4 regions of the Kocuria cellulosilytica genome follow, and region 4 is predicted to be linked to each of the others. Evidence: riboswitches for the same ligand, from Rfam matches in the RefSeq annotation. Region 4 holds a riboswitch; each other region holds the start of a gene.
What was found. Region 4 has a riboswitch for thiamine pyrophosphate ahead of RCG67_RS14115 (FAD-dependent oxidoreductase). Riboswitches for the same ligand answer to the same signal wherever they lie in the genome.
Positions count from the first base shown of each region.

Region 1: linked by a shared signal. The riboswitch ahead of RCG67_RS04050 (ECF transporter S component) and the one ahead of RCG67_RS14115 (FAD-dependent oxidoreductase) in region 4 are both predicted to bind thiamine pyrophosphate.
Region 2: linked by a shared signal. The riboswitch ahead of RCG67_RS12615 (3-oxoacyl-ACP reductase) and the one ahead of RCG67_RS14115 (FAD-dependent oxidoreductase) in region 4 are both predicted to bind thiamine pyrophosphate.
Region 3: linked by a shared signal. The riboswitch ahead of thiM (hydroxyethylthiazole kinase) and the one ahead of RCG67_RS14115 (FAD-dependent oxidoreductase) in region 4 are both predicted to bind thiamine pyrophosphate.

Region 1 covers NZ_JAVFWZ010000002.1:318,659-325,719, forward strand. The annotation lists gene RCG67_RS04035 (aminotransferase class IV) at 1-755, shown strand, start outside; gene RCG67_RS04040 (energy-coupling factor transporter transmembrane component T family protein) at 764-1,561, opposite strand; gene RCG67_RS04045 (ABC transporter ATP-binding protein) at 1,558-3,477, opposite strand; gene RCG67_RS04050 (ECF transporter S component) at 3,474-4,094, opposite strand; TPP riboswitch at 4,185-4,304, opposite strand; gene RCG67_RS04055 (DUF4235 domain-containing protein) at 4,565-4,843, opposite strand; gene mnhG (monovalent cation/H(+) antiporter subunit G) at 4,902-5,417, opposite strand; gene RCG67_RS04065 (MrpF/PhaF family protein) at 5,414-5,686, opposite strand; gene RCG67_RS04070 (Na+/H+ antiporter subunit E) at 5,683-6,378, opposite strand; gene RCG67_RS04075 (Na+/H+ antiporter subunit D) at 6,375-7,061, opposite strand, start outside.
Region 2 covers NZ_JAVFWZ010000008.1:83,117-90,177, reverse strand. The annotation lists gene RCG67_RS12635 (glutamine synthetase family protein) at 1-1,211, opposite strand, end outside; gene eat (ethanolamine permease) at 1,281-2,711, opposite strand; gene RCG67_RS12625 (hypothetical protein) at 2,884-3,030, shown strand; gene RCG67_RS12620 (FadR/GntR family transcriptional regulator) at 3,116-3,874, shown strand; TPP riboswitch at 3,929-4,032, shown strand; gene RCG67_RS12615 (3-oxoacyl-ACP reductase) at 4,079-4,843, shown strand; gene RCG67_RS12610 (LLM class flavin-dependent oxidoreductase) at 4,843-6,255, shown strand; gene RCG67_RS17640 (MFS transporter small subunit) at 6,589-6,690, opposite strand; gene RCG67_RS12605 (OFA family MFS transporter) at 6,692-7,061, opposite strand, start outside.
Region 3 covers NZ_JAVFWZ010000003.1:44,969-52,029, reverse strand. The annotation lists gene rplU (50S ribosomal protein L21) at 1-284, opposite strand, end outside; gene RCG67_RS05355 (bifunctional hydroxymethylpyrimidine kinase/phosphomethylpyrimidine kinase) at 505-2,025, opposite strand; gene thiE (thiamine phosphate synthase) at 2,022-2,705, opposite strand; gene thiM (hydroxyethylthiazole kinase) at 2,702-3,577, opposite strand; TPP riboswitch at 3,569-3,662, opposite strand; gene RCG67_RS05340 (nuclear transport factor 2 family protein) at 3,833-4,567, opposite strand; gene RCG67_RS05335 (Rne/Rng family ribonuclease) at 4,750-7,061, opposite strand, start outside.
Region 4 covers NZ_JAVFWZ010000010.1:68,683-75,743, forward strand. The annotation lists gene moeB (molybdopterin-synthase adenylyltransferase MoeB) at 1-297, opposite strand, end outside; gene RCG67_RS14105 (thiazole synthase) at 294-1,166, opposite strand; gene thiS (sulfur carrier protein ThiS) at 1,168-1,407, opposite strand; gene RCG67_RS14115 (FAD-dependent oxidoreductase) at 1,404-2,858, opposite strand; TPP riboswitch at 2,854-2,957, opposite strand; gene thiE (thiamine phosphate synthase) at 3,033-3,707, shown strand; gene RCG67_RS14125 (hypothetical protein) at 3,784-4,836, shown strand; gene RCG67_RS14130 (VOC family protein) at 5,050-5,961, shown strand; gene madM (malonate transporter subunit MadM) at 6,035-6,799, opposite strand; gene madL (malonate transporter subunit MadL) at 6,799-7,061, opposite strand, start outside.

The DNA of each region.
Region 1 (7,061 bases), on a different contig from region 4:
GCGCCGTCGACGGCGTCGTGCAGAAGTTCGAGGCCCACCACCAGCGGCTCTCGGCCTCCGCGCGGCTGGCCCAGCTGCCCGTGCCGTCCGCGCGGGACACCCGCGGAGCGGTGGAGCTGGCGCTGGCCCACGCGGCCCCCGGCGGGGACGGCGGCCTGGGCGCCGAGCACAGCGTCAAGGTCGTGATCAGCCGCGGCACGCCGGAGGACGGCCCGTGGTCCTGGGTCGTGGTGAGCCCCGTTCCCGGGACCACGTTCCGGCAGCGGCGGGAGGGCGTGACCGCGGTGCTGCTGCCGCGCGGCCACGACCCCGCCCTGGACGCCGGGTACCCGTGGCTGCTGCCGGGGGCCAAGACGCTCTCCTACGCGATCAACATGGCCGCCCTGCGCCACGCCCGCTCCCTCGGGGCGGACGAGGCGGTCTTCACCACGGAGGGCCGCAGGGTCCTGGAGGGTGCGACGTCCTCCGTGGTCTGCGCCCGCGTGCGCGGCGACCGCCGCACCCTGCTGACACCGGAGCCCTCGCACGGGATCCTGCCGGGCACCACGCAGGCCAAGATCTTCGCCGCCGCCCGCCGGGACGGCTGGGAGCTCGGCTACGGCCCGCTGTACCCGGCGGACCTCATGGAGGCCGACGCCGTGTGGCTGGTCTCCAGCGTGCGGCTCGCGGTGCCGGTGCGCCGGCTCGACCACCAGCCGCTGCCGGTGGACCCGGACCTGACCCGGCTCGTCACGAGCTGGGTCTCGCAGGCCTGATCCTTCGCTCAGGCCCAGATGAACCGGTGCGTCCCGAGCAGGACCGACACCGCCGGGCCGGCCGCGGCGGCCGCCGCGCAGCCCGCGAGGACCACGGCGTCCCGCCAGGAGTGCTCCGGGAGGCGGGCCCACGTGCGCGGTCCCGCGCCGAAGCCGCGCGCCTCCATGGTGACCGACAGCCGGGTGGCCCGGCGCAGGGACTGCACGAGCAGCGTGAACGCCTGACCGCCGAACTCCCGCAGCGCGCCCACCTGCCCGTGCCCGGCCCCCGCCCCGCGCGCCCGCCGGGCCATCGCGAGGGTGGCCCACTCGGAGGCCATCACACCCACCAGCCGCAGCGCGGCCAGGGACGCCAGCACGAAGCGGGCCGGGAGGCGGAGTGTCTGCGCGAGGCCGTCGGCGAGGTCCGTGGGGTCCGTGGTGAGCACCAGCATCAGCCCGGGCAGTGCCAGTGCCAGCCCGCGGAGGGCGATCGCCGCGCCTGCGGCCAGCGCGCCGGCCGAGATCCCGGTGACCCCCAGGTCGAGCAGCACCGGCCCGGAGTCCTCGGTGAGCAGCGCCGTGCCCCACCCGCTCACGAGGGCCGCCACGACCACCGGCCACGCCCGGCGCAGCAACGCGAGCGGGTGCTGCCCCGCCAGTGCCAGGAGGAGCAGCTCGCCCAGCAGCACGGTCCCCGACGTCACGGGGTCCGCGCTGAGCACGAGCACCACGGTCAGCAGCAGCGCCCCGGCCAGCTTGACCACTGCGTTCGTCCGTCCCAGCAGGGAGGCCCGGGACGACGGCGCGATCGCGGGAGCGCTCATCGGACCGGCTCCCCCGCCGGCCGGGACCGCGGCGGCGGGCGGTGGGGCGGACCCGGACGGCCGCCCTGCGGGTTGCGGGGGCCGGGGACGTGCGGCTCGGGAGCGGAGGCCTCGAGGGCACCGGATGCGGGAGGGCGAGTCCCCGGCCCGTGCGGTTCCGGGACCCGCTGCTCCGGAGCGCAGGCCTCGAGAAGACGGGTCACGGGAGTGCAGGGTCCGGGCGTCCCGAGCTCGAGCACCTCGGCGCCGAGCGCCCGCACGAAGTCCTCGTCGTGCGTCACGGCCAGGACCGAGGTGCCGGCGTCGAGCAGCTCCACGAGCAGGTCCACGAGCTCCGCCCACGTCAGGGCGTCCTGGCCGAACGTGGGTTCGTCGAGGACCAGCACGTCCGGGTCCGTGGCGAGCACCGTGGCCACCGACAGCCGCCGCTTCTCGCCGCCGGAGAGGGTGAACGGGTTGGCGTCGGCCAGGTGGGACAGCCGCAGCCGGCGGAGCAGCTCGTCCGTGCGCCGCTGCCGCTCGGCAGCCGGGGCGCCCGCCAGCCGGGGCCCGTGCTCGAGCTCGGCGCGCACGGTGGCGCGCAGGAACTGGTGCTCGGGCTCCTGGAAGACCGTTCCGACCCGGGCCACGAGCTCCCGGCCGCTCCACTCGAGAGGATCGGGACCTGCCCCGCGGTCGAGCCGCGGGTGCGCGGTGACGGTGCCGCGCACGGGGGCCAGCAGGCCCGCCAGCGTCAGCGCCAGCGTGGACTTCCCGGCGCCGTTGGGGCCGGTCAGGGCGAGCGCGCGGCCACGGTGCAGGCTCAGGCTGACGTCGTCGACCGCCGTGGGCAGGTCCCGTCCCACGGCGGCGTCCTCCGGGGTGCGTCCGCGCCGCCGCGCCCGGCGGCGCGCGCGCAGCCGGCGCGCCGAGGGCTGGCTGCGGGAGACGCACAGACCGTCGGCGCTCAGCAGCGGACCGTCCTGCGCGGGACGCTCCTGACCGGCACGCTCCCGCTCGGGATGCTCCTGCTCAGGACAGGACTGCTCGGAACGCCCCTGCCCGGCACGCTCCCGTCCAGAGCGCTTGTGCCCGGCACGCTCCCGTTCCGGACGCTCCTGCCCGGGCGGGCGCGCCGGCGCGCGCGTGGCCGGCACCCGGCCGGGGACCCACACCCCGGCCCTGCTGAGCTCGTCGGCCGCCGCACCGAGCACCTGCTCCGGGGACCCGTCGTGGGCGATGCCCCCGTCGTGGCCGAGCACCACGACGCGGTCCACGACCTCGGCCCACACGGCCACGCGGTGCTCCACGACCACGAGCGTGGCACCGCTGCGGTCCAGGCAGGACACCACGGCGTCACGGACCTGCCGCACGCCGGCAGGATCCAGGTTCGCGGTCGGCTCGTCGAGCAGCAGCAGCCCGGGGCTCATGGCCACGGCGCCGGCGAGCGCGAGGCGCTGCTTCTGTCCGCCGGACAGGGCCGCGGTGGAGTGCCCGAGCGGGAGGTCGAGGCCCACGTCGTCGAGCGCCGCCCGCACCCGCGGCCAGATCTGTTCCCGGGGCACCGCGAGGTTCTCGAGGCCGAAGGCGGTGTCGTCGCCGATCCGGGACAGCACCACCTGGGACTCGGGGTCCTGCTGCACGAGCCCGGCGCGGCCCCGCGCCCGGTGCGGCGGCATGCCGTCGAGCAGCAGCTCGCCGGACCCGGACTGCCCGTCGTCGTCGTGGAGGACCCCGGCCAGGGCGTGCAGGAAGGTGGACTTGCCCGCCCCGCTGGGACCCAGCAGGAGCACCCGCTCCCCCGGCTCCAGCACGAGGTCGAGTCCGTGCAGCGCCGCCGTGTCCCGCCCGGGGTGGTGCCAGCCGAAGCCGCGGGCCTCGACGCGCGCGCCCCGGGCGGCGGGCACCGCACGGCGCTGGGCCGTGGGCGCCGTCATCGCCGCACGGCCCGCCCGGAGGCGAGGCCCTGCAGGACGCCGGTGCCCGCGAGCGCCCGCACCACGGCGTGCATGAGGAGGCCGGCGAGCACCGCCCCGGAGACGGCCGCCAGGAGCACGTAGACCACCTGGTGGCCGAGCGCCCACTCGTAGTTGTAGAGGATGTTCTCGTGCACGCCCAGGAAGATCCCGCTCACGGCGCCTGCGACAGCCGCCGCGAGGGCGTCGAAGCGGCGGTACCGGAAGGCGGCGAAGGCCAGTTCGGCGCCGACGCCCTGGACTAGGCCGGAGAGGACCACGAGCAGGCCGAAGTGGGTCCCCAGGAAGCTCTCGATCACGGCGGCGAGCAGCTCGCAGAACAGCGCGGCACCGGGCTTGCGGATGATCAGTCCGCCGAGCACACCGGCCACGAGCCAGCCGCCGGCGATCAGGCCCACGGCGGGCGGATAGGCGACCGCGGCCGTGCCGACCACGGGGTAGAGCAGGTTCGACCACGCCCAGAAGACGACCGCGCACACGGCGGCGAGGACTGCGGCCACGACGATGTCGACGACGCGCCAGGACGAGGCGCCGGACGTGCCGGGGCGGCGGGCGGGGCGGTGGGTGGTGGTGTTCACGGTGGGTTCCTCCTGGGCTCAGCGAGCCGTCGGTGCCAGGAGGGGACGGGGTTCCTCCGGGCCGCGCCGGTGGCGCGCTCCCGGGGAACACCCCTGAGATGCTCGACTCCCTTCGCCGGTGCTAACCGGAGCAGGTTCGAGGGTCTGCGGCGATCCGCACTCTCAGCGCCACGCCGGTGTCCCGGGCGGGGCGCTCCCCTGTCGTTCAGTGCCACCGAGTCTACCCCGCCGCCCGGCCGCCCGCGCACGTCGGCAGGCACCAGCATCCCGCCGCGACGCTGCGGTGCTCCTTCCGCACGCCGCCGTGCTGGTCCCGGATGCCCCCGCGGTGCGGGGGCCGCACGGCGAAGAGGGCCGCACGGCGAAGAGGGCCGCACGGCGAAGGGGTCAGCACGACGAAGGGGCTCGTCCGGTCGCACACCGCTGCGGTGTGCGACCGGACGAGCCCCTCACGAGGTGCTCCCCTGCGCTCAGACCTCGGCCTGGCTCGAGGCCTTGGGGCTCTCCTGGGACTTGTTCTCCATCTTCGCGACCTGCCGGTGCACGGCGACCTTGATGACGGTGCCCACCAGGCCGGTGATGACGGACCAGATGATGATGGCCGTCCAGGTCTCGCTGGGGTCCGGGTTCTTGGCCGGCGGCGGGTTGCCCGTGACACGCGTCCAGACCGAGCCGAGCACCTTGTGCGAGAGGACCACGCCGCCCAGCGAGGCGCCGGTGCCGAGGAGTTCGATGACCTTGTCGTTCATGGAGTGCTGCTCCTTGTCGTCCGGGGGACGCGAGTGCGCCCTGTCGATCCCGACCAGCCTAACGCGTCCCCGTCGATCCGTCAGTCTGCTGTCCGTCCGCTCGCCGGCCGTCCGCGCTCGGCGCCGGAGTCGCCGTGGCGGCGCGCCCGGGGGCACTCCCGGCGGCGCTCCCCGCGGCATTCTCCACGGTGCCCTCCGCCGCGCTCTCCGTGGCGCTCTTCCCGGCCCGGTTGAGCACCTCCTGCAGGTCGTCCTGCGTGAGCGTGTTCCGGTTGAGGTGCTTGGAGCGGTACGTGGACCGTCCCACCATGTGCGCCGAGACGGGCACGGTGAGCAGCTGGAAGATCCAGCCGAGGAGGATGAGCGGGATCATGACGGGGTCACGGTTCTCCAGGGCGACCGCCGTGAGCATCAGGAGCAGCCCGAAGACCTGCGGCTTGGTGCCGGCGTGCATGCGCGTCAGCAGGTCCGGGAAGCGGACCAGGCCGATCGCGGCCGCGAGGGACATCAGCGCGCCGACCACGAGGCACACGGCCGCGGCGGCGTCCAGGACGGTGTCCAGCACGGCGCTCACCGCCCGTGCTCGGCGGTCTGGGTGGCGAAGCGGGCCACCGTCACGGAGCCGATGAAGCCGACCAGGGAGACGATCACCATGAGGATCAGGTTGTTGAGGTGCCCGTGGTAGGCCATCTCCACGGCGAGGGCGGCCGCGACGACGGCCAGCAGCACGTCGGTGGCCACCACCCGGTCCAGCAGGGAGGGACCCTTGGCGAGGCGGTACAGGGTGCCTGCCGCGGCCGCGCTGAGCAGCACGGCCGCGACGGCCACGGCGATCTCCATCACGGGCGGTCCTCCTCGGGGGCGTCGGTCGGGGCGCCGGTCGGGGGATCGGCCGGGGTGTCGTCGCGGCGGCCGCCCACGATCTGCTGGCTCGCGGTGACCGGGGAGCCGATCGCGGCGCTGTCCCTGTGGTCCGTGCCGGCGGGTCCTCCCCCGCGGCGCTCGGCCCGCAGCGCGGCGAGCTCCTCCGGCGTGCCCATGATCCTGATCCAGGCGGCCTCCACCCGCAGCGCGGAGCGGCGGAACCGTTCGGCCTCCTCGGCGTTGCGGACGTTGAGCGCGTGGAAGTACAGCGTCCCGGCGGCACGGTCCACCTCCACGACGAGCGAGCCGGGGATCAGGGTCATGGTGTGCCCGGTGGCCGTCAAGAGCAGGTCCGAGCGGGTGCGCAGGCGCACGCCGACCACGGCGTTGCGCGCGCGCGGCCCCACGAGGATCGCGATGAGCATCACCTCGACGCTCGCCTTGGCGACCTGCCACACGAAGGTCACGGCGAAGACCGCGAACTGGAGGACGTTGAACCGGCCGGACAGCTGCACGGACGGGAGGTAGAGCACCCACGTCACGAGCAGGGCCAGGACCAGGCCGATCAGCAGGTTGCCGGGACCGAAGTCGCCCCACAGGGCGCCCCACACGGCCACGAGCCACACCAGCAGCGGCAGCTCGACGAGCAGGGAGTTCTTGGGCCGGGTCACGGGGCCTCCTCCACGACGGGCCGCGGCGCGGACTCGGGGTCCAGCACGGCCTCGACGTAGCGCTCGGGGCGGACGAGGTTCTCCGCGGCGTTGTCCGCGAGCTGGAACAGCGGACCGGCGAACACCGTGAGGGCCACCCCCACGGTGACGAGGGCCGAGGCCCCGCCGAGCATCGAGGGGGACATCAGGCGCACGTCGCCCTTGCCCGCGAACCGGCCCGCCTGGTGGTCCACGGCTCCCGAGGTGAGCAGGAACCGGGAGCCTGCGGGCACGGGGGCCAGCAGGATCGGGTCCGGGTACTCCGCGTCCTCGGGAGCGCGCAGGAACACGCGGTTCCACACCCGCATCAGGGCCAGCAGGGTCAGCAGGGACACCGCCACGGACCCTGCGACCAGGGCGTAGGCCAGTGGGTCGCCCCGGTCGACGCCGGCCTGCAGCAGGCCGGCCTTGCCCAGGAAGCCGGAGAACGGCGGGATCCCCCCGAGGTTGAGCGCGGGCACGAGGTAGAGGAGCCCGAGCAGCGGGGAGATCCGGGCCAGCCCGGCCAGCCGGTCCACGTTGGTGGATCCGCCGCGGCGCTCGATCAGCCCGGCCACGAGGAACAGGCTCGTCTGGATCACGATGTGGTGGGCCACGTAGTAGACCGTGGCGGAGAGGGCCTCCTGGGTGCCCACGGCCACGCC
Region 2 (7,061 bases), on a different contig from region 4:
ACCACGGGGGCGTCGGACTCGTAGGCGTTGCCCTCGGTCATCGGCTCGAGCTCGAGCTCCTGCTCGATGCCGTGCAGCCCGGAGGCCAGCATCGCGGCGAGCGCCAGGTACGGGTTCACGTCGCCGCCGGGGAGCCGGTTCTCCATCCGGGCGGACTGCCCGCTGCCCACGAGGCGCACGGCGCAGGACCGGTTGTCCACGCCCCAGGCCACCGAGGTGGGGGCGAAGCTGCCCTCGACGAAGCGCTTGTACGAGTTGATCGTGGGCGCGTAGAACAGCGTGAACTCGCGCATGGTCCGCAGCACCCCGGCGATGAACCGGTCGTAGGTCCGGGACCGGGCGTCCCGCTCGCGGTCCCAGAAGACCAGTTCGCCGTCGGGCCCGCGCAGGGACATGTGGATGTGGCAGGAGCTGCCCTCGCGCTCGTTGGGCTTGGCCATGAAGGTGATGGACTTCCCCTGCTGGTGGGCGATCTGCTTCGAGGCCAGCTTGTAGACCACGTGGTTGTCCGCGGTGACCATGCCCTCGTCGTAGCGGAACGCGATCTCGTGCTGGCCGAGGTTGCACTCGCCCTTCGCGGACTCCACGGTCAGCCCGGCCGCGTACATCGCGTTGCGGATCTCCCGCAGCAGCGGCTCGACCCGCTGGGAGCCCAGCACGGAGTAGTCCACGTTGTACTGGTTGGCCGGGACCAGGTTGCGGTAGCCGCCGTCCCAGGCGTCCTCGTAGCTGGTGTTGTACACGCAGAACTCCAGCTCGGTGCCGGTGACCATGGTGAAGCCCATGTCCCGGGCGCGGTCCAGCTGGCGGCGCAGCATGGACCGCGGCGACATCGGGATGGGCCGGCCGCCGTGGCCGGTGAGGTCGCACTGGATCAGGACCTGGCCGGGGTTGTGCGGCATCAGCCGGATCGTGTCCAGGTCCATGGCGAACTCCATGTCCCCGTAGCCCGAGGACCAGCTGCTGATCGAGTAGCCGCCCACGGTGTTCATCTCCGTGTCCACGGCCAGCAGGTAGTTGCAGCCCTCGGCGCCCTCGTCGAGCACCGAGTCCAGGAAGAACTGCGCGTGGTTGAGCTTGCCCTGCAGCCGGCCCTGCATGTCGGTGAAGGCGAGCACGACGGTGTCCACGAGCCCGTCGGCGACGTGCCGGCGAAGCTGCTCGACGGTGAGCATCCGGTCGTTCCGCGGGTGCTGGGGAGTCTGGGTCATGGGTCCGGTCCTTCGTCGCTGAGATCGGTGGTGCCGCGGGGGGTGGCCACGGTGGTGGGGAACGGGTGGTCAGTGCAGGTCCGCCTCGGCGGTGCGGATCTGCGCGAACTCCTCCTCGGGGGCGTGGCCCACCAGCCGGTGCCGGCTGTAGAACCAGTAGTAGGCGAGGAAGACCACGAACACGAGGGCGGTGATGGACGCGGCGAGCACGTCGACCAGGAACGTCGCGACCACCGCCACGAGGGCGAGCACCAGGGCGATGCCGGTGGTGACCACGCCCCCCGGGGTGCGGTAGCCGCGCGGGAGATCGGGCTCGCGCAGCCGCAGCACGATGTGGGAGAGGTTCAGCAGCACGTAGGAGACGGTGGCGCCGAACACCGCGATGTTGATGAGCAGCCCGCCGTCGCCGGTCACGGCCGCCAGCACGAAGCCGATGGTGCCCGGCACGATGAGGGCCACCCACGGGGTCCTGCGCTTGCCGGTCAGCGAGAGCCACCGGGGCAGGTACCCGGCGCGGGAGAGGGCGAAGAGCTGCCGTGAGTAGGCGAACATGATGGAGAAGAAGCTCGCGACCAGCCCGGCCAGGCCCGCGTAGTTCACGATGTTCGCCATGACGCTGTCCGCCCCGGCGACCGCGCGGATGGCCTCCGGCAGCGGGTTGTCCGAGGTGCTCATCGCCTCCGAGCCCGCGGCCCCGGGGACGAGGACGAGCATCAGCGCCCCGGAGACCAGCAGGAAGGCCATGGCCACGATGATCCCGCGCGGCATGTCGCGGCGGGGGTCGGCGGTCTCCTCGGCGGCCAGCGGTACGCCCTCGATCGCCAGGAAGAACCAGATCCCGTACACCAGGGCCGCCATCGCCCCCGCGTACCCCATGGGCAGGAACGTGCTCGCCCCCACGGCGTCGTCCGGGACGATGTCGAAGAGGTTGGCGGCGTCGAAGTGCGGCACGAGCGCGACGACGGTCACCCCCAGCGCGAGCACCGCGATCACGGTGATCCCGAACATCAGCTTGAGGGCCTCGCCCACCCCGTACATGTGGATGCCCATGAACACGAGGTAGGTCACGAGGTACACCGGCCAGGAGTTGGTGATCCCGAACAGGCCCAGCGCCTCGATGTAGCCGCCGATGAACGTGGCGATCGCCGCCGGGGCCACGGCGTACTCGATCAGCACGGCCATCCCGGTGGCGAAGCCGCCGAGCGGGCCCAGCGCGCGGCGGGCGAAGCCGTAGCCGGCCCCTGCCGTGGGCAGGGTCGAGGAGAGCTCGGCGAGGCCGAAGACCATGCAGGTGTACATGAGGCCCATGAGCACGAAGGCGATGAGCAGCCCGCCCCACCCGCCCTCGGAGAGCCCGATGTTCCAGCCGGAGAAGTCCCCGGAGATGACGTAGGCGATGCCCAGGCCCGCGAGCAGCACCCAGCCGGCGGCGCCGGAGCGGAGCTGGCGGTGTTGGAAGTACTCGTCGGTGCGGTCGGGCTGGGCTGGGGAGTCGGGCATGGGACGATCCCTCCGGGTTCCACAAAGGTCTGAAAACAGACATATGGCGCGAGTGGTCACAGTCTGTGGGCTGCCCTCCACCCCGTCAAGACCCCGGGGCCCGGTCCGCCGGCGGCGCACGGGGCGGGGCGCCGTACTGACGGCCGCGGGCGGATGACGCACAATGGGGAGCATGAACCAGAACGACGCCTCCGACCGCTCCAGCTCGCAGCACTCCGGCCAGGGCCCCTCCTGGGCGTTCATCGCCGTGACGGCGGGCTTCCTCGTCTCCGTCGCGCTGATGATCGCCGTGGGCGTGGTCGCCCTCGACCTCAGCTAGGCGGAACCCCGGCGGGCGCCCGCCGGGTGCCCGCCGGCACCGTGGCACGGCGGGCGCCCGCCGCACCGCAGGGAGGAGCGCCACCGTGAGCGACCCGGTCCAGCACCCCCTCATCCGGCCCGTGCGGCAGGGCAACGCCTTCGAGGAGGCCGTGGAGCGGATCCTCGACTCGATCCGGCTCGGCCTGTTCCGCAGGGGCGAGCGCCTCCCGCCCGAGCGGGAGACCGCGGCGATGCTCGGGATCTCCCGTGCCACGCTGCGGGAGGCCCTGCACGAGCTCCAGGCCGCCGGCGTCCTGGAGGTGGTGCGCGGCCGCTACGGCGGGACCTTCGTGACCGGCCGCACCGCCCTGCCGGACGGGACCCTCCCCCCGGTGGACCCCGCGGACGTCGAGGACGTGCTCGTGTTCCGCGCCGTCGTCGAGCCCGCCGCGGCGGAGCTGGCCGCGGCGGCGGCCCTCAGCGCGGCCGCCCGGGAGCACCTGCTCGCGTGCCTGCGGCAGGTCGAGGAGAGCTCGCCGGAGGACTACCGTCCCGCGGACGCCCGCTTCCACATCGCCGTCGCCGAGTTGGGCGGCTGCCCCAGCCTGGTCCGCGCCGTCGCGGAGGTCCGCTCGCGGGCCAGCGACCTGCTGGACCGGATCCCCCTGCTGCCGGTCAACCTCGAGCACTCCGACCGCCAGCACCGCGAGCTCGCCGACGCCGTCCTGGCGGGCGACGCCCCGGCCGCCCGGGCCTCCTCCCTCGCACACCTCGAGGGCACGGCCGCGCTGCTGCGCGGCTTCCTCGGGCACGGGACGCGCTCCTCCGGCGACGACGCCCCCGGTGGCCGCCGTCCCGCCTGAGCTGCCCGTTCGCGGGCAACGGGCGGATCCCGGAGCGGCGTGCCTATACTCGTCCGCAGTGACACGGGGTGCCGGCACCGCACGAGGAGCCGGCTGAGATGACACCCGTCGAACCTGATCCAGTTCGTACTGGCGAAGGGATGTCCTGCCGGGGCTCGCCGTGGCCGGCCCCCGCGTCTCCTCGCCCTGATCCCAGGGAGTCCCATGCAGATCGCAGAACAGACCGTCCTCGTCACCGGCGGGGCCCGCGGCCTCGGCCGCAGCGTCGTCGAGGCCTTCGCGGCCCAGGGCGCGCAGGTGGTGGTCAACCACCGGACCAGCGAGGCGGCCGCGGAGGAGCTCGCGGACCGGTACGGCCCCGAGCAGGCCGTGGCCCTGCGCGCCGACGTGACCGACCCCGCGCAGGTGGCGGACATGCTGCGCGCGGCGCGGGAGCACTTCGGCTCCCCCGTCAGCACGGTGGTGAACAACGCGCTGGCCGACTTCTCCTTCAACGGCGACGCCCGCGCCACGGCGGAGGGCATCCGCTGGGAGGAGTTCGACGCCCAGTTCACCGGCAGCGTCCGCGGGGCGCTCAACACCACCCAGCAGGCGCTGCCGGGCATGCGGGAACGGGGCTTCGGCCGGATCGTGAACATCGGCACGAACCTCTTCCAGAACCCCGTGGTGCCGTACCACGACTACACGGCCGCCAAGGCCGCGCTCCTGTCACTGACCCGCACCCTGGCCAAGGACCTCGGACGGTACGACATCACCGTCAACATGGCCTCCGGCGGGCTGCTGCGCACCACCGACGCCAGCGCCGCCACGCCCGAGGCGGTCTTCGACCAGATCGCGGCGGGCACGCCGCTGGGCCGCGTCACCACCCCGGCCGAGTTCGCCGACGCCCTCCTGTTCTTCGCCTCACCGTGGGCGCGCTCGGTCACCGGGCAGAACCTGGTGGTCGACGGCGGACTGGTCCTCGACTGATGGGGGCCGCCGGGACCCCGCCGCGACAGCTGCACCTCAACGCCTTCCTCTTCGGCGCGGGCCACCACCAGGCCGCCTGGCGGCACCCGGACTCCGCGCTGGAGCAGCTCGGGGACATCGCCCACTGGGAGGATCTCGCCCGCACCGCCGAGCGCGGTCTTTTCGACGCCGTGTTCTTCGCCGACGGGCACAGCACCGGCGACGTCGGGGACGGGCCCCGGTGGTTCCTCGAGCCGTTGACGGCCCTCTCCGCCATGGCGCGCGCCACGGAGCGGATCGGGCTGGTCAGCACCGTCTCGACGACCTTCTGGACGCCGTTCCACGCCGCCCGCATGCTGGCCTCGCTCGACCACATCAGCCGGGGGCGGGCCGGCTGGAACGTGGTCACCTCCATGTTCGACGCCGAGGCGCGCAACCACGGGCTGCCGGAGATGCCGCCGCACGCCCTGCGCTACGCCCGGGCCGCCGAGTTCGTGGACGTGGCCCTCCGGCTGTGGGACTCCTGGTCCGACGACGCCCTGGTCGGCGACCGGCACGGCCTGCACGCGGACCCCGAGCGGGTCGCCCGGGTCGACCACGTCGGCGAGCACTTCCGCGTGGACGGTCCGCTGACGGTGCCGCGCCCGCCGCAGGGCCGACCGGTCCTCTTCCAGGCGGGCGCATCCGGCCCGGGCCGGGATCTGGCCGCCCGGCACGCCGAGGGGGTCTACGCCGTGGCCTACGACCTCGACAGCGCCCGGGAGTACACGACGGACCTGAAGCGGCGCCTCGCCGCGGCCGGGCGGGACCCGGGGTCCGTGGCCGTCATGCCCGGGCTGGTGGCCTGGGTGGGCTCCACGGAGGAGGAGGCCCGGGCCAGGCAGGCCGAGCTGGACGCCCTGCTGCCCGTGGCACAGTCCCTGGCCCAGCTGTCCGCCTTCGTCCAGCAGGACTGCAGCGACTGGGAGCTGGACGCTCCGGTCCCGCGGCTGGCTCCGCTCGAGGGCTTCTCCGGGCCGCAGGGCCGGTACGCCACGATCCTGCGGATCGTGGCGCTCGAGCGGCCCACGGTGCGGCAGCTGCTGGGGCGGCTGGCCGCCGGGGGCGGGCACTGCACCGTGGTCGGCACCCCGGAGGCCGTCGCCGACCGGATGGAGCTGTGGTTCCGCTCGGGAGCGGCCGACGGGTTCAACCTCATGCCGCCCCGGCTGCCCGACTCCCTCGACGACTTCGTGGACCACGTGGTTCCCGTGCTCCAGTGCCGGGGGCTCTTCCGCACCCGGTACACCGCCTCCACGCTGCGCGGGCACCTCGGGCTGCCGCGGCCCGGCGGCGCTCAGGAGCGGTCGGCGGAACCCGGTGCGCCGGGAGCTCCCTCCGGCGCCCCCGGTGGGTCGGTCAGCACGTCCTCGACGGGCCGGCGCAGGCTGTAGGGCGGTCTCGGGCCGTGGCCGGAGCGCACGGCGGCGAGCAGGTTGCACGGCAGAGTGCGTCCGACGTCCATGGCGACCCCCGAGGACTCGATGGCACCCGTTGTGGCATCGGTCCCGGACCCATGGTCGAATGTGCGCCACCCGCGGTGAACGCCGGGGTCCGCCACGGTCGTCACCGCAGGACACGCAGCGCACCATCGGGGTGGAACGGCCACGGGTCCTCCCGCGTCCCCGCGCACCGGCCCGCACCCCGCGGCGCCGTGGGCGTCCGCTGTTCTCCGGTGCACGGGGCAGGGGCGGACCGTCCCGGTCCGCCCCTGCCCCGTGCACGCGTCAGTAGAACAGCGCGGTCACCCGCATGAGGGTCGCCGTCACTCCGTAGGCGAGCGGGACCCCGACGAGGACCCACCCGAGTGCCAGTCGTGCCTTGGTCATGTCAGGACTCCTTCGCGTGGGCCTTGGTGCCGGACGGTGCGGGTTCGTGGTACTTGGCGTCCACCGGCTTCACCAGGAGGTTGGCGACGAAGCCGACGACCAGCAGGCCGACCATGGTCAGCAGCGCCGGCTGGTACGCCTGCGAGGTGAGCTCGCCGGGAGTGCCCTGGGCGTCGAGGAACGCGTTGACGATGAGGGGCCCGGCGATGCCCGCCGCGGACCAGGCCGTGAGCAGGCGGCCGTGGATGGCCCCCACCTGGAAGGTCCCGAAGAGGTCCCGCAGATAGGCCGGCACCGTGGCGAAGCCGCCGCCGTAGAACGAGATGATCACGAAGGCCAGCAGCACGAACAGCAGGGTGGAGGTCGAGCCG
Region 3 (7,061 bases), on a different contig from region 4:
GTGGTCAGCTCGGCACGGAAGCCCTGGCGCTTCTTGTAGCCGGTCTTGTTCTTGAACTTCTGGATGGAGATCTTGGGACCGCGGAGGTTCTCGATGATCTCGGCCGTGACCTTGACGTTCGCCAGGGTCGGGGCATCCGAGGTGATCTTGTCCCCGTCGACCAGCAGCAGGGCAGGGAGCTCGATGGTGCTGCCTGCTCCGCCGGCGACGCGGTCAAGGGTAACGAGGTCTCCGACGGAAACCTTTTCCTGGCGGCCGCCAGCGCGGACAATCGCGTACACCACTTGGGAACTCACTTCTCTCGACGTCATGTGTAAACAGTGTGGGTCGAGCGCATACCTGTCAGGACCAACGACGTTGAGACGAGCTGTCGGTGACCGGCCCGTGGGACTAGGCCGAGGTCAGCGCAGGTTCGCCGCAATTCAGGAACTGCACCCGCATGTGCCGCCAGGTGGGGTGTCGAGTTTTTACACGCGCGCACCGGCATGGCACCGAAGATCAAGACTACTCGATCCGGTCAATGCCCGCCAACCGGCGCCCCGTCCCCGGCGCGGCGAAGAAGTCCCGCTCGAGCGCGCAGGCCTCCAGGAACACCTCCCGCATCCGCTCCCGGACCTCCGCCGGGGCCTCGCGGGCGGCGTCGTCGAGCAGCCGCCGGGCCGTGCGGGTGGCCTCCTGGAACCCCTCGTCCGCGTACGTGGCGAGCCAGTCGGCGTAGGGGTGCTCGCCGGGCCCGCCGGCCGCGGCGAGCTCGCCCAGGTGGCGTCCCACGTCCGCGTACACCCAGTAGCACGGGAGCACGGCCGCGAGGCCCACGGGGTAGGGCTCCGCGGCGGTGGCCGCGAGCAGGAAGGTGGTGTACCGCCGTGTCACCTCCGCCGGCTCGTCCCGCGCGCCGCCGTCCCCGGCGTGCTGCAGCCGGGCCCGGTGCAGCTGCGCCTCGGTCTCGGTGCAGGACACGGCGCCGGCCGCGAAGAACAGCCGCTGCTCCTCGTCGGGCGCCCGTGCCGCCAGCAGGGCGAGCGCCCTGCTGTAGCCGTCGAGGTACTGCAGGTCCTGGTCGAGGTAGGCGAGGAAGCGGTCCGGCTCGAGCCGCCCGTCCCCGAGGCGGCGCACGAACTCGAGCTCCTCGATCTCCCGCCGCACGGCCGCGGAGGCCTCCCACAGCTCGTCGCTGAACCGCTCCGGCACGGCGCCCCAGGTCTCGAGGGCGTGCTGGACGTGGTGGAAGTGGTGGACGGGCCCGCTCCCGTGGCCGACGGAGAGCTCCCCGGAGGTCTCGAGGGCCCCGCGCAGCCAGTCCCGGGCGATCCGCAGGCTCCGGGGCCAGTCCCCGTGCCGGGCCTGGAGGGTGGCCAGGGCCGAGGAGAGGGAGCACCCGGTGCCGTGCGAGTTCTCGGTGGGCACCCGGACGCCGTCGAACGCCACGAGGGGCTCCGGGGCGTCCGGGCCCACGAGGGCGTCCGGGGTCCGGTCCCCGGTGAGGTGCCCGCCCTTGACGAGGACCAGGGTCCCGTGGGCGCGGGCCACGCGGTGGCCCTGCGCGAGGGCCTCCTCCCACGACGGCGCCGTGTCCTCGCCCGCGAGCACGGCGAGCTCCTGCAGGTTCGGGGTGATCAGGTCGGCGAGGCCCAGCATCGAGCGCAGGGCGTCCTCGGCGTCGGGCTCGAGCAGGCGCCCCCCGGAGGTCGCGACCATGACGGGGTCCAGGACCACGACCGGGGGCCGGTGGGCTCCGAGCCACCGGGTGACGGCCTCGATGACCGGCACGGAGCCGAGCATCCCGATCTTGACGGCGTCGATCTCGACGTCCTCGGCGACCGCCTCGAGCTGGGCGGTGAGGAACTCGACCGGCGGGACGTGGATGGCGCGCACGCCCACGGTGTTCTGCACGACGACGGCGGTGACGGCGCTCATCCCGTAGCCGCCCATCGCGGCGATCGACTTGAGGTCCGCGTGCTGGCCGGCCCCGCCCGTGGGGTCGGTGCCGGCGACGGCCAGGACGCGGGGCACGCGTGCGCTCACGGGGCCACCTCCTCGGCGGGCGCCGCGCCGAAGGCGCGCACGTAGCGGGCGGCGGCGGCCGCGGGGTCGGCAGCGGCGCAGATCCCGGAGACCACGGCCAGCCCGGCGGCGCCCGCGGCGCGCAGGGCGGCGGCGTCCTCGGCCTGCACCCCGCCGATGGCCAGGCAGGGCAGGGAGGTGCGGGCCGCCGCGCGGGCGAAGCCCTCGACGCCCAGCGGCTCGGGGTGGTCGGGCTTGGTGCGCGTCGCCCGCACCGCCCCGACGCCCAGGTAGTCGACCGTGCCGGCGGGCAGCGCGGAGGCGGTGTCGAGCTCCTCGGCCGTGGCCGCGCTGAGGCCCAGCACGGCGTCGGGGCCGCAGATCCGCCGGGCGAGCGCCACGGGCAGGTCCGTCTGCCCGACGTGCACCCCGGCCACGGGGGCGCCGGCCGCGCGGGCGGCGAGGTACACGTCCGCGCGGTCGTCCACGAGCACGGGGACCTGCCGGCCCACGCGCTCGGCGACGGCCGTCAGCAGGGCGACGAGATCACGGACCGGGGCGTCCTTCGCGCGGACCTGGACCATGGTGGCGCCCCCGCGCACTGCGGCGGCCACGACGTCCGGGACCGGCCGGGGCGCGCTGAGGGCGGTGTCCGTCACGAGGTGCAGGGCCAGGGCCGCGGGATCGAGGCGAGGGCTCACCGGGCCACCTCCTCGCGCACCAGCTCCGCCCGGGCGGCCACCTGCTCCGGCGTCACGGCGTGCAGCCGGTCCAGCAGGGCCACGGCGAAGGACCCGGGCCCGGAGGCCTCGGCGGCCGCGTCCTCGGCCGCGAGGGTGTACACCGTGGTGGCCGCCACGGCCGCCGCGCCCCGGTCCGTGCGCACGGCGGTGAACGCGGCCATGAGGGCACCCAGGGCGCAGCCCCCGCCGGTGATGCGGGTCAGCAGCTGCGTGCCGTGCGGGACGCGGACGACGGTGCCGCCCGGGAAGCGCACGAGGTCCACGGGCCCGGACACGGCCACCGCCGAGCCGGCCCGCTCAGCGAGCGCGGCGGCGGCGTCACGGGCGGCCTCGACCCCGTGGGTGGCGTCCGTGCCCCGCCCGCCGGCGCCGCCGGCGAGGGCCATGACCTCGGAGGCGTTGCCGCGCACGATCGCGGGCCGGAACTCGAGCAGGTCGCGGGCCAGCGCGGTGCGCACGGGCAGGGCGCCCACCGCCACGGGGTCGAGGACCCACGCCCGGCCGGCGCGGTGCCGGGCCCCGACGGCCTCGTAGGCGGCGCCGCGCTGCTCGGCGGTGGGCGTGCCGGTGTTGACGAGCAGGCCGTCCGCGAGCTCCGCGAAGACCCCGCCCTCGCCCTGGATGTCGGTCATCGCCGGGGACGCGCCCACGGCGAGCAGCGCGTTGGCCGTGAAGTTGGTGACCACGGCGTTGGTGATGCACTGCACCAGCGGCGCCGCGGAGCGCAGGTCCTCCAGGGCCGCGGCGGCGTCCTCGGCGAGCGCGGGGTCCGGTGGTACCGGCCGGACGGCTCCCGGTGTTCCGGCGGACGTGGGTACGGCATCGCGCATCTGCGACATCCCTTCGCTAGTACTGGCTAGATCAGGTTCGACGGGTGTGTTCTCAGCCGCTCGCGCGGCACCCCGTGTCAGGTGTCCTGCCAGTGTAGTCGCAGAAGGTGCGCCGGGACGCCGGAGGGCCCCGGCCGCGGCGCTCGGAGTGCTTCCGTCGTCCCGCCCTCGGGGGCTGCGCCCGGGCGGAGGGGCACACCGGTGATCGGCTCCCCACGGCCCGGCACCATCGGGCTCGTGGAGACGTCCTGTCGCTCAGAAGAAGCCGTTGCCGTGCGGCATCCGCTCCGGGACGGGCTGGCAGACCCCCCAGTGCTCGAGGATCCGGCCGTCCGAGACCCGCCACAGGTCGTAGCAGCCGGCCGGGACGCGGTCGCCGGGCTCGGCGCCTCCGTCGCCGGGACCGAGCAGGGCTTCGGTGACGGTGAGGACGAGGTCGCCCTCGCCGAGCACCCGGTGCAGGGTGTGCCGGGCGAGCGGGTCGTCCGGGCCGGGGCCGTGCTCCACGTAGCGCGGGTCGCGGGCCAGCTCCTCGAGGGCGTCCCGGTCGGCGCCGATGAGCCGCTCCTGCACCCACTCGGTCACCGCCGCCTTGTTCGCGCCGGTGCGCTCGCGCCCGGTGATCTGCCGTGGTCCGCCGATCCGGTGCGTCCCGGCGGAACCGCCCGGCAGGGGCGCCAGGGCGTCCCAGTGCTCGGCGATCTTTCCCTCCGCCACGCGGAACACGTCCACCGCTGCCGTGGGGTCGGGGCCGAACCCGTGGTAGATGCAGTGGACCGCGACCATGTCGCCGTCCTCGAGCACCCGCAGGGGCTCGAATCGGAAGTTCTCGGGCAGTTGCCGGAACATCGCCTGGAGTCCTGCCGTGCCATCAGGCGCGAGCGCGGAGTGCTGCCGGTAGTCCGGGGCCCAGTGCCGGTCGATGGCCGAGGCGTCCCGCTCGCCGAAGAGCTCGCGGCCGGCGGTGAGAACGATCTGCTTGTTGTTCATGACTGTCCCCTCGGGGCTGCGGGCCGGGGATCCGACGGATCGGCCCGGTCGGCCGGCCCGCGTGTCGTGCCACCACGCTACTCGCGCCGTGCCCGGCCCGACAGGGAGGCGGAGCGCACGACGACGGAGGACCCCGACCAGTACCGGTCGGGGTCCTCCGTCGTGCTGCTCGCGGGGGCGGCTCAGCCGCGCTCGGCGGGCCGGCCGCTGGTGAGGTCCTCCGCCTTGACCCCCACGCCGACGACGGTCGGCGCGCGGCCCGAGGTCTCCTCCGGGGAGCGCTGGGCGACGGCCTTGGCCTCGTGCCGGGCGCCCTCCGCGGTGGCCGCCTGCCCGGCGGTCACCTCGGCCTCGCCCGGGCGGGCCTCCGGTGCCGAGGCCCGCCGGGAGCGCCGGCGGGGGCGCGCCGGCTCGACGTCCGCCCGCGGCTGCTCCGGGGCGGGAGCCTGCGGCGCCGTGCCCGCGCGCCCCTCGCTCTGCTGCTCGGCGGCACCCGCCCGGGCGTCCTCCGTGGCGGTGTCCCGTGCGGCGGTGTCCCGTGCGGCCGTGTTCCGCGCAGCGGCGCCCGTCGTGCCGGCCGGCTCCCGCGGAGCGGAGGCCGCGTCCGGCGCGGAGTGCTCGAAGGCCTCCGCGAGGGAGTCCAGGCTCAGCGGCCGGGCCTCGGCGGGCTCCTCCGCAGGGGCGTGGCCCTGCGGCAGCTCGATGACCTCGCCCTTGATCATCAGGCGTGAGCCCTGCCCTGCCGGCGTCTCCTCGGCGGAGACCTGCTCGGGTGCGGAAGCAGCGGGCTCCTCCCCCGTCCCCGGCTGCTGCTCGGCGGCGGTGTCCGCGCCCTGGCCGCGGTTGCGGCTGCGCTTGCCGCGCCGCTTCTTCCGCGAGCGCCCCGAGCCCTCGGGCCGGGACTCCGCCGGCGGGGCGGTCTCCTCGGCACGGGCCGGCTCCTCCACGACGGCCTCCTCGTGGTGGGTGGCGGCGGCGATGGTCGCGAACGCCGTCCGCGCGGCCTCGGCCTTGGCCTTCTCCGCGGGGTCCGGCTCGGTGGAGCGCTGCTCCGTCCGGGCCGGCTGCTGCTCGCCCCGGCCCCCGCGGCCGCGCTTGCGCTCCGTCCGGTTGGGCCGCTGGTCGCGCGACTCGCCCGTGGCGCCGCCGGACCGGCCCTCGAGCGGGTGGTCGTGGACCACCACGCCGCGACCGGCGCAGTGCTCGCACGGCTCGGAGAACACCTCGAGCAGGCCGGTGCCCATGCGCTTGCGCGTCATCTGCACGAGCCCCAGCGAGGTCACCTCCGCCACCTGGTGCTTGGTGCGGTCCCGGCCGAGGCACTCCACCAGTCGGCGCAGCACGAGGTCCCGGTTGGACTCGAGCACCATGTCGATGAAGTCGATCACGATGATCCCGCCGATGTCCCGCAGCCGCAGCTGCCGGACGATCTCCTCGGCCGCCTCCAGGTTGTTCTTGGTGACGGTCTCCTCGAGGTTGCCGCCGGAGCCGGTGAACTTGCCGGTGTTCACGTCGACCACCGTCATCGCCTCGGTCCGGTCGATCACGAGCGAGCCGCCCGACGGCAGGAAGACCTTGCGCTCGAGTGCCTTCTGGATCTGTTCCTCCACGCGGTAGTTCACGAACAGGTCCTCGTCCTCGTCCCACTTCTGGAGCCGGTCGAGCAGGTCCGGCGCGACGTAGGTCACGTACGCCTCGATGTTGTCCCACGCCTCGTCGCCCTGGACGACCATGGTGGTGAAGTCCTCGTTGAAGACGTCGCGGACGGTCTTGATCGTCAGGTCCGGTTCCGCGTAGAGCATCTCGGGCGGCAGCGTCTTCGTCGAGCCGGCCCGCTCCTGGATCTGCTCCCACTGGGCGCGCAGCCGGTTGATGTCGTGGGTGAGCTCCTGCTCGGAGGCCCCTTCGGCGGCGGTGCGCACGATGACTCCCGCCCCGTCCGGCAGCCGGTCCTTGAGGATCTTCTTCAGCCGGGCGCGCTCGACGTCGGGCAGTTTCCGGGAGATCCCGGTCATCGACCCGCCCGGCACGTAGACCAGGTATCGGCCGGGCAGGGAGATCTGGCTCGTGAGCCGCGCCCCCTTGTGCCCGACCGGGTCCTTGGTGACCTGCACCAGGACCGAGTCCCCGGACTTCAGCGCGACCTCGATCCGACGGGGCCCGCCCTCGAGCCGCGACGCGTCCCAGTTGACCTCGCCGGCGTACAGCACGGCGTTGCGGCCGCGGCCGATGTCGATGAACGCGGCCTCCATGGACGGCAGCACGTTCTGCACCTTGCCCACGTAGACGTTGCCGATCAGGGAGTCCTGCTGGGTGTGCGAGACGAAGTGCTCGGCCAGGACGCCGTCCTCCAGGACGCCGATCTGGATCCGGTTGTCCTTCTGCCGCACCAGCATCTGCCGCTCGACGGACTCGCGGCGGGCCAGGAACTCCGCCTCGGTGATCACCTGGCGGCGGCGGCCGGTCTGGCGGGACTCGCGCCGGCGCTGCTTCT
Region 4 (7,061 bases):
GGAGACGGCCTTGGGCCGGCCGACGTCGGCGGTGGTGTGCACCACCTGGCGCTGCAGGTTGGAGAGCGACACGACGTCGTCGTCGACGATCCCGATGGTCCCCACCCCCGCCGCCGCGAGGTACTGCAGGGCCGGGGCGCCCAGTCCCCCGGCGCCGACGACGAGCACGCGGGCGCGGCCCAGCCGCCGCTGGCCGAGCGGCCCGATCCCGGGCAGGGTCAGGTGCCGGGCGTAGCGCTCGAGCTCCTCGCGGGTCAGCTCGGGGCCGGGCGCCACGAGCGGGGGCAGCGGGCTCACGGCCGCTCCCCCACGGGCGCCCAGTCACCGCGCGGGACGTCGGCCGGGCCGGCGGCGGGCCCGTCGTCGGGGGCGTCCGTGCCGACCCGCCCGGCCATGGGCGAGGACGCGTGGGCGTGGCGGCGGGCGGGGATGCGCCCGGCCCCGGCGGCGAGCCGGCCGGCGAGCACGGCGTGGCGCATCGCGGTGGCCATCGCCACCGGGTCCTGGGCGCGGGTGACGGCGCTGGCGAGCAGCACGGCGTCGCAGCCCAGCTCCATGGCCAGGGCGGCCTCGGAGGCGGTGCCGATCCCGGCGTCGAGCACCACGGGCACCGATGCTCGGGAGGCGATGAGCTCGATGTTGTGCGGGTTGAGGATGCCCAGGCCCGTGCCGATGGGGGCGCCCAGGGGCATCACCGCCGCCGCGCCCAGGTCCTCGAGGCGCCGGGCCACGGCGGGGTCGTCCGAGGTGTAGGCGAAGACCTCGAAGCCGCGGGCCACGAGCTGCTCGGTGGCGTCGAGGAGTTCCACCACGTCGGGCAGCAGTGTGTCCTCGTCGGCGATGACCTCGAGCTTGACCCAGTCGGTCTCGAGCGCCTCCCGCCCGAGCTCCGCGGTCAGCAGCGCGTCCCGGGCGGTGTAGCAGCCGGCGGTGTTGGGCAGGATCCGGATGTCGTTGCGCTCGAGCATCGCGAACAGCGAGTCCCCCTGGCCGGGGGCGTAGCGGCGCAGGGCCACGGTGGTCAGCTCGGTGCCGGAGGCCAGCAGCGCCTGCTCGAGGGTGTGCAGCGAGCTGAGGCCTCCGGTGCCCATGATCAGCCGGGAGGACAGTTCCGTGCCGTCGAGCACCAGCGGGTCGTGCACGGGGTGGGGGTGCGGGTGGGTCACGTCAGCCTCCTTGGACGGCGGTGATGATCTCGACGGCCTGGCCCTCGGCCACGGGCGTGCGGGCCCAGCGGCTGCGGGGGACGACCGCGGCGTCCACGGCCACGGCGACGCCGAGGCGGCCGCCGTCCCGCGGGGCGCCGTCCGGGCCCAGGGCGCGGCCGACGGTCTCGGCGACGAGGTCGACGACGGTGGCGTCCTCCGCCGCCGTGTGCGGCCGGCCGTTGAGGGTGATGGCGGTCATCGGGTGCTCCTGTTCCCGGGGCCGGGCCCGGCGGCGGCCGGGGCGGGGTCCCCTCGACGGGCCTCGACGGGGCGGTCGAAGCGGTGCGGGTCGGTGGTGGCGAGGTGCTCGGCGTCGGCGCCGGGATCCGGTCCGGCGCCGCCGACGACGAGCTGCGCGGCGAGCCGGGCGGCCAGCGGGGCCAGCAGGACGCCGTGGCGGAAGTAGCCGGTGGAGACCACGAGCCCCGGCACGGGCGAGCCGTCCGGGTCGCGGACCCGCCCCAGGTACGGGATGTCGTCCGGGGTGCCGGGCCGCGCGCGGGCCAGCACCTCGACGAGCTCGAGGTCGGCGACACCGGGCACCAGCGCCTGGGCGTCGCGCAGCAGCCGGAACACGCCGCCGGCGCTGGGGCCGGCGAGGTCGTCCTCGCGGGAGGTCGCCCCGATCACCACGGTCCCGTCGGTGCGGGGCACCAGGTAGACGGGCGTCCCGTGCACCAGGCTGCGGACGGTGCGCTCGAGCAGCTCGGGCGCACCGGCGGGGACCCGGGCGCGCAGGATGTCCCCGTGCACCGGGCGCAGGGGAGGGTGCCAGCCCTCCGGCAGCTCCTCGAGGTCGCCGAGGCCGGTCCCCGGGGCGAGCACGGTCCAGGCCGCCGAGACCATCCCGCCGTCGGCCAGGCGGACGCCGGTCACGGCGCCCTCGGCGCTGCGGCGCAGCCCCGTGGCGCGGCCGTGGACGAGCCGGGCCGGCCCGCCGTCGCGCCCGCCCGGGAAGCCGGCGGGCCCGGCGCCCTCCGGGGACCGCGGGGACTCGGGGGGTTCCGCCGGGCCCGGGAACCGCGACCGCCCAGGGGATGCCGGGGGCTCCGGTGGCTGAGCGGACCCGGGAGGCTCCGAGGGCTCCGGGGCGGTGAGGGCGGCGAGCAGTCCGGCCACGAGGCCGCGCGGGTCCACCTGGTGGTCGTCGGGGATCCGGAACGCGGCGGACAGCCGGGGGCTCAGGGCCGGCTCGAGGGCCCGGGCGGCCCGCAGGCTCAGCTGCTCCACGGTCATGCCGTGCCGGGCCTGCAGCTCGCGGAGGTCCGCCAGGGCCTGCCGGTCGGCGGCGTCCACGCCGCAGACCAGGGTCTCGGTGGCCCGGTGGCCCACCGTCCCGCCGGCGGCCTGCTCGAGGGCGGCCACGAACGCCGGGTACTCGGCCGCCGAGGCGGTCATGAGGGGGTAGAGGGGCTCCTGCTGGTACTGCACCTCGCTCACCGGGGCCAGCATCCCGGCCGCGGCGCGGCTGGCGCCGGAGCCCGGCTCGGGGTCCACCACGGCGACGGAGCGGCCGCGGCGGCGCAGCTCCCAGGCGGTGGCCAGGCCGATCACCCCCGCGCCGACCACGACGACGTCGGCCCGGACGTGCACGGGCTGCTCGACCAGCGGATGGGGCGCGGTCGCCGGGACGGGGTGCGCAGACGTCACTCGGGCTGTCCTTTCCTACGGCGGCATGACCCGCATCAGGTGTGGCGGTCGGCGCTGGACGCCCTCTCAGCCCCCGGTGGGGCTCCCGCAGAACCGCTGACCTATCATCAGCGTGTGACCCAGCATACCCGTGCCGCCTCCGTCCCCGCCGACTCCGTCCCCACTGACTCCTCCCTGCACGATCCCCGGGCGGCCGCGCTCCACGCCGCCCGGCTGTACGTGTGCACGGACGCCCGCCGGGACCGGGGCGACCTCGAGGAGTTCCTGCACGCGGCGTACGCCGGGGGCGCGGACATCGTCCAGCTGCGGGACAAGAGCATCGACGCGGACGAGGAGATCGCCGCGCTGCGGCTGCTGGGCCGGGTCGCCGCCGAGTACGACGCCCTGTTCGCCGTCAACGACCGCGCCGACATCGCCGCCCTCGTGGGTGCCGACGTCTTCCACGTGGGCCAGCACGACCTCTCCCCCGCGCAGGCCCGGCAGCTGCTGGGCCCCGACGTGCTGATCGGGCGCTCCACCCACGACCTCGGCCAGGCCCGGGAGGCACTCGAGGACCCGGACGTCGACTACTTCTGCACGGGCCCCGTCTGGGCCACCCCCACCAAGCCGGGGCGCCCCGCCACCGGCCTGGAGTTCGTCCGCGCGGTCGCCGACCTCACGGAGGCCCGGCTCGCGGCGGGCCCAGAGGTCCTGCCCGTGCCGTGGTTCGCGATCGGCGGCATCGACGAGCCGCGGCTCCCGCAGGTGCTGGCGGCCGGGGCGCGCGGCGTCGTCGTCGTCCGCGCCGTCACCGAGGCCCCCGATCCCCGGGTCGCCGCGGGGCAGCTGCGCAGCCTGCTCCCCGCCTGATCCCTTCCCGGCTCCCCGCCTGCGCTCAGCACGTTCTGAGAGCATGGACCCACGGACGACGACGGAGGAGTGGCCCATGGACCCCGAGCTCGATCCCCAGGTGCGGCACGCGGTGGAGCGTCCCGCGGAGACCGCCCGCGGCCCGGAGGACGTGCAGCTGCGCGTCCGGCTGGCCGGTGAGCCCGCCCGCCGCGCGCTCGGCACCCACTGGGAGCAGGGCGCCCCGGAGGACGCCGCGCCGGGCGACGACCGGCTCGCCGCCGCCGTGCTGCTCGCCACCCTCTTCGGCGACACCTTCTGGCTGGAGCGCGCGGCCCGGCTGCCCAGCGACGTGCCGGGGTGCCCGTCCGCCCCGCCGAGCGGGCTGCTGGAGCTGACCCGGGTGCCGGGCGCCCGGGCGGCGCTGTCCTCCGTGCTCGAGCGCCCGCTGCTGACCGGGCTCCTGGAGTGGGGCACGAACCCCCTGCCGGAGCAGCCCCCGCTCGCCGTGGCGCGGGCCGCCCGGGACCTGGGCGTTCCCGACGACGGGCGCGTCTACAAGGTGGTCCGCCGCCGCGCCGAGCGCTTCCTGGCGCGGGAGCACGACGGCTCGGAGCCGCTCGAGCAGTTCGTGACCCTGCTGACCGAGGCGGAGAAGGGCCACCGCGAGGACGGCCCCGTGCTCTCGGGCGAGGCCCTGCCGGCGCCGGGCCCGGTCGCGGGACCGCCGCCCGCCCCGGCACCGCCCGCGACCGGCGGTCCCGGCGCAGGGTCGCCGCCGCCGGAGGCCCCGCCCGCGGACCCGCCCGAGGCGCCGCGGTGGGGCGTGAGCCCCGCGACGCCGGCTCCCCCGCCGCCCGGGCAGTACCCCGGCCAGGGGGCTCCCGGTCCGGGCGCACCGGGATACGGCGGACCCGGCTACGGCGCCCCTCAGTACGGCACTCCCGGGCACGGCGCCGAGCAGGGGGCGCCCGCAGGACCGGGAGCGGGTGGGCAGGGACCCTCCGGACCGGTGTTCGGCCCCGGTCCGGGCGGCTGGCCGCCGCGCCCGGCCGAGCCCGAGGAGGACGACTCCGACAACCTCAAGGCCTGGGGCATTGTCTTCCTGGTGATCCTGGGCGTCATCGCCGCCCTGATCTTCGTCCTCTGACCGGCCCTCCGGCCACGGGTCCGCCACGCGGGTCTGCCACGGCTCGGGCCGCGGCGAGCGCGGGCGGCGCGGCGGCCCGGTCACGGCGCCCGCGCCCGTGACCGGGGGCCGCCGGGAGTCCCACCGACCATTTACTTGCTTCGGAAAGCTTCTCGGGCTAGTATTGGGGACACATCAACCAATGCGCCGCCCACGCCGACGGAGAACCCCGAGATGCCGATCTTTCCCCAGAACCCCGCCCCCGAGAGCCTGACGAGGCGCCCCGCCGAGGACCTGCTGTCCGCCGGCACCCGCATGGGCGCCGTGGAGCTGCTGGTCTCCGACCTGGACACGATGGTCGCCTACTACTCGGATGCCATCACCCTCGACGTGCTCGCCCACTCCGGGGACACCGCGGTGCTGGGCCGGGACGGCCGGACGGTGGTGCGGCTGCGCCAGGTCAGGGAGCTCCCGCCGGCCCGCCGCGGGCAGGCCGGGCTGTTCCACACCGCGGTCGTCTTCGAGGACGAGCCCGCCCTGGCCGCGGCACTGGCGTCCGTGGCGACCGTGGCGCCCCGCTCCTTCACCGGCAGCGCCGACCACCTCTACAGCCAGGCCTTCTACTTCGACGACCCCGAGGGCAACGGCGTGGAGCTCTACACCGACCGCCCCCGCGACACGTGGCGGCGGGAGGCCAACGGTCTCCTGACACTGGCCTCCAACCCGCTGGACCCGAACGGCTTCCTGCAGGAGCACCTGGTCCCGCAGGACGGGCAGCGCCCGGCGGCGCCGCCCGCCACCCTGGGCCACGTCCACCTGCAGGTGGGCGACATCCCGCTGGGCCGGCAGTTCTACGTGGACGTCCTCGGCTTCGAGGTGATGAGCGACATCGGCTCCGCGCTGTTCATCGCCGCCGGCGGCTACCACCACCACATCGCGCTCAACACCTGGCAGAGCGCCGGGGCGGGCCCGCGCGCGGCCTCGCTCGGGCTGGGCCAGGTCAACATCGACCTGCCGGGCGCGGACGACGTCGCGGCCCTCGAGGCCCGGCTCGCGGACCACCGGGTCCCCACCCGGCACGACGGCGCCGTGCTGCGCTTCGAGGACCCCTGGAACACCCTGATCCAGGTGGGCGTCGCCGCCTGAGCCCTCTCCGCGTACGGATGTGCCCCCGGTCCTGGCAGGACCGGGGGCACATCCGTACGCGGAGGCCGGTGGCTCAGCCGCCGGTGAGGAGCACCAGGGCGAAGTAGAAGACCGAGGGCACCAGCAGCACGCCCATCCCCGTGAAGAACGTCGCGGTCATGGCGCCGTACGGCACGAGCCGCTCGTCCGTGGCGGCCAGCCCGCCGGCCACTCCGGAGGTGGTGCCCATCAGCCCGCCGAACGCCATGGCCGACTTGTAGTTGTCGAGCTTGATCAGCGGGGCGATGAACGGCGTGCCGATCATCACGACCACGGACTTGACCAGGCCGGCGGCCACACTGAGCGCGATGACCTCGCTGCTCGCGCCCAGCGCCGTCCCGGTGACCGGGCCGACGATGTAGGTGGCCGCGCCGCCGCCGATCGTCGCCATGCTGACCGGGTCGGTGTACCCGAACCCGGCGGCGATCGCCGCGCCGACGACGGCCGAGACGAAGACGCCCAGCAGCACGGCGAGCACCCCGGTGACGCCGGCCTTCTTGATCACGTCCAGGTCCACCCCGTAGGCGGTCGAGACGATGGCGAAGTCCCGCAGCATGGAGCCGCCCATGAGGCCGAGCCCGGCGAAGACCGCGATGTCCGCGAGCCCGCGCTCACCACCGGTGTGCAGGCCGCCGAAGTACGCGAGGACGAGGCCGACGGTGATGGCGATGGCCGAGCCCTGGAGCCGGCCGCGGGTCAGCCGCCGGGAGAAGTAGTTCGAGACCAGGATGAGCACCCCGACCACGAGGAACGCGAAGACGAGCCCGTTGGACTCCAGCAGTTCTGCGACGACGTCCATCAGGAGACCTCCTCCATCGCCTTGTCCTGCTCCCGAGGAGGCAGCGGGTCCGCCTGGCCCCCGATCCGGGCGAGCACCGGGACCAGTGCGGCCCCAGCGATGAGCGCCGCGAGCCCGACCAGCAGCGCCATGGGGCCGCCGCTCACGGCGGAGACCACGTTCTGGGTGGCCGCCATGGCCACCACGATCGGGATGTACATCGCGCTCCAGAAGAACACCCCGTGCTCGGTCGCCGAGGGCAGCATGCCCGCCCGGCGCATCC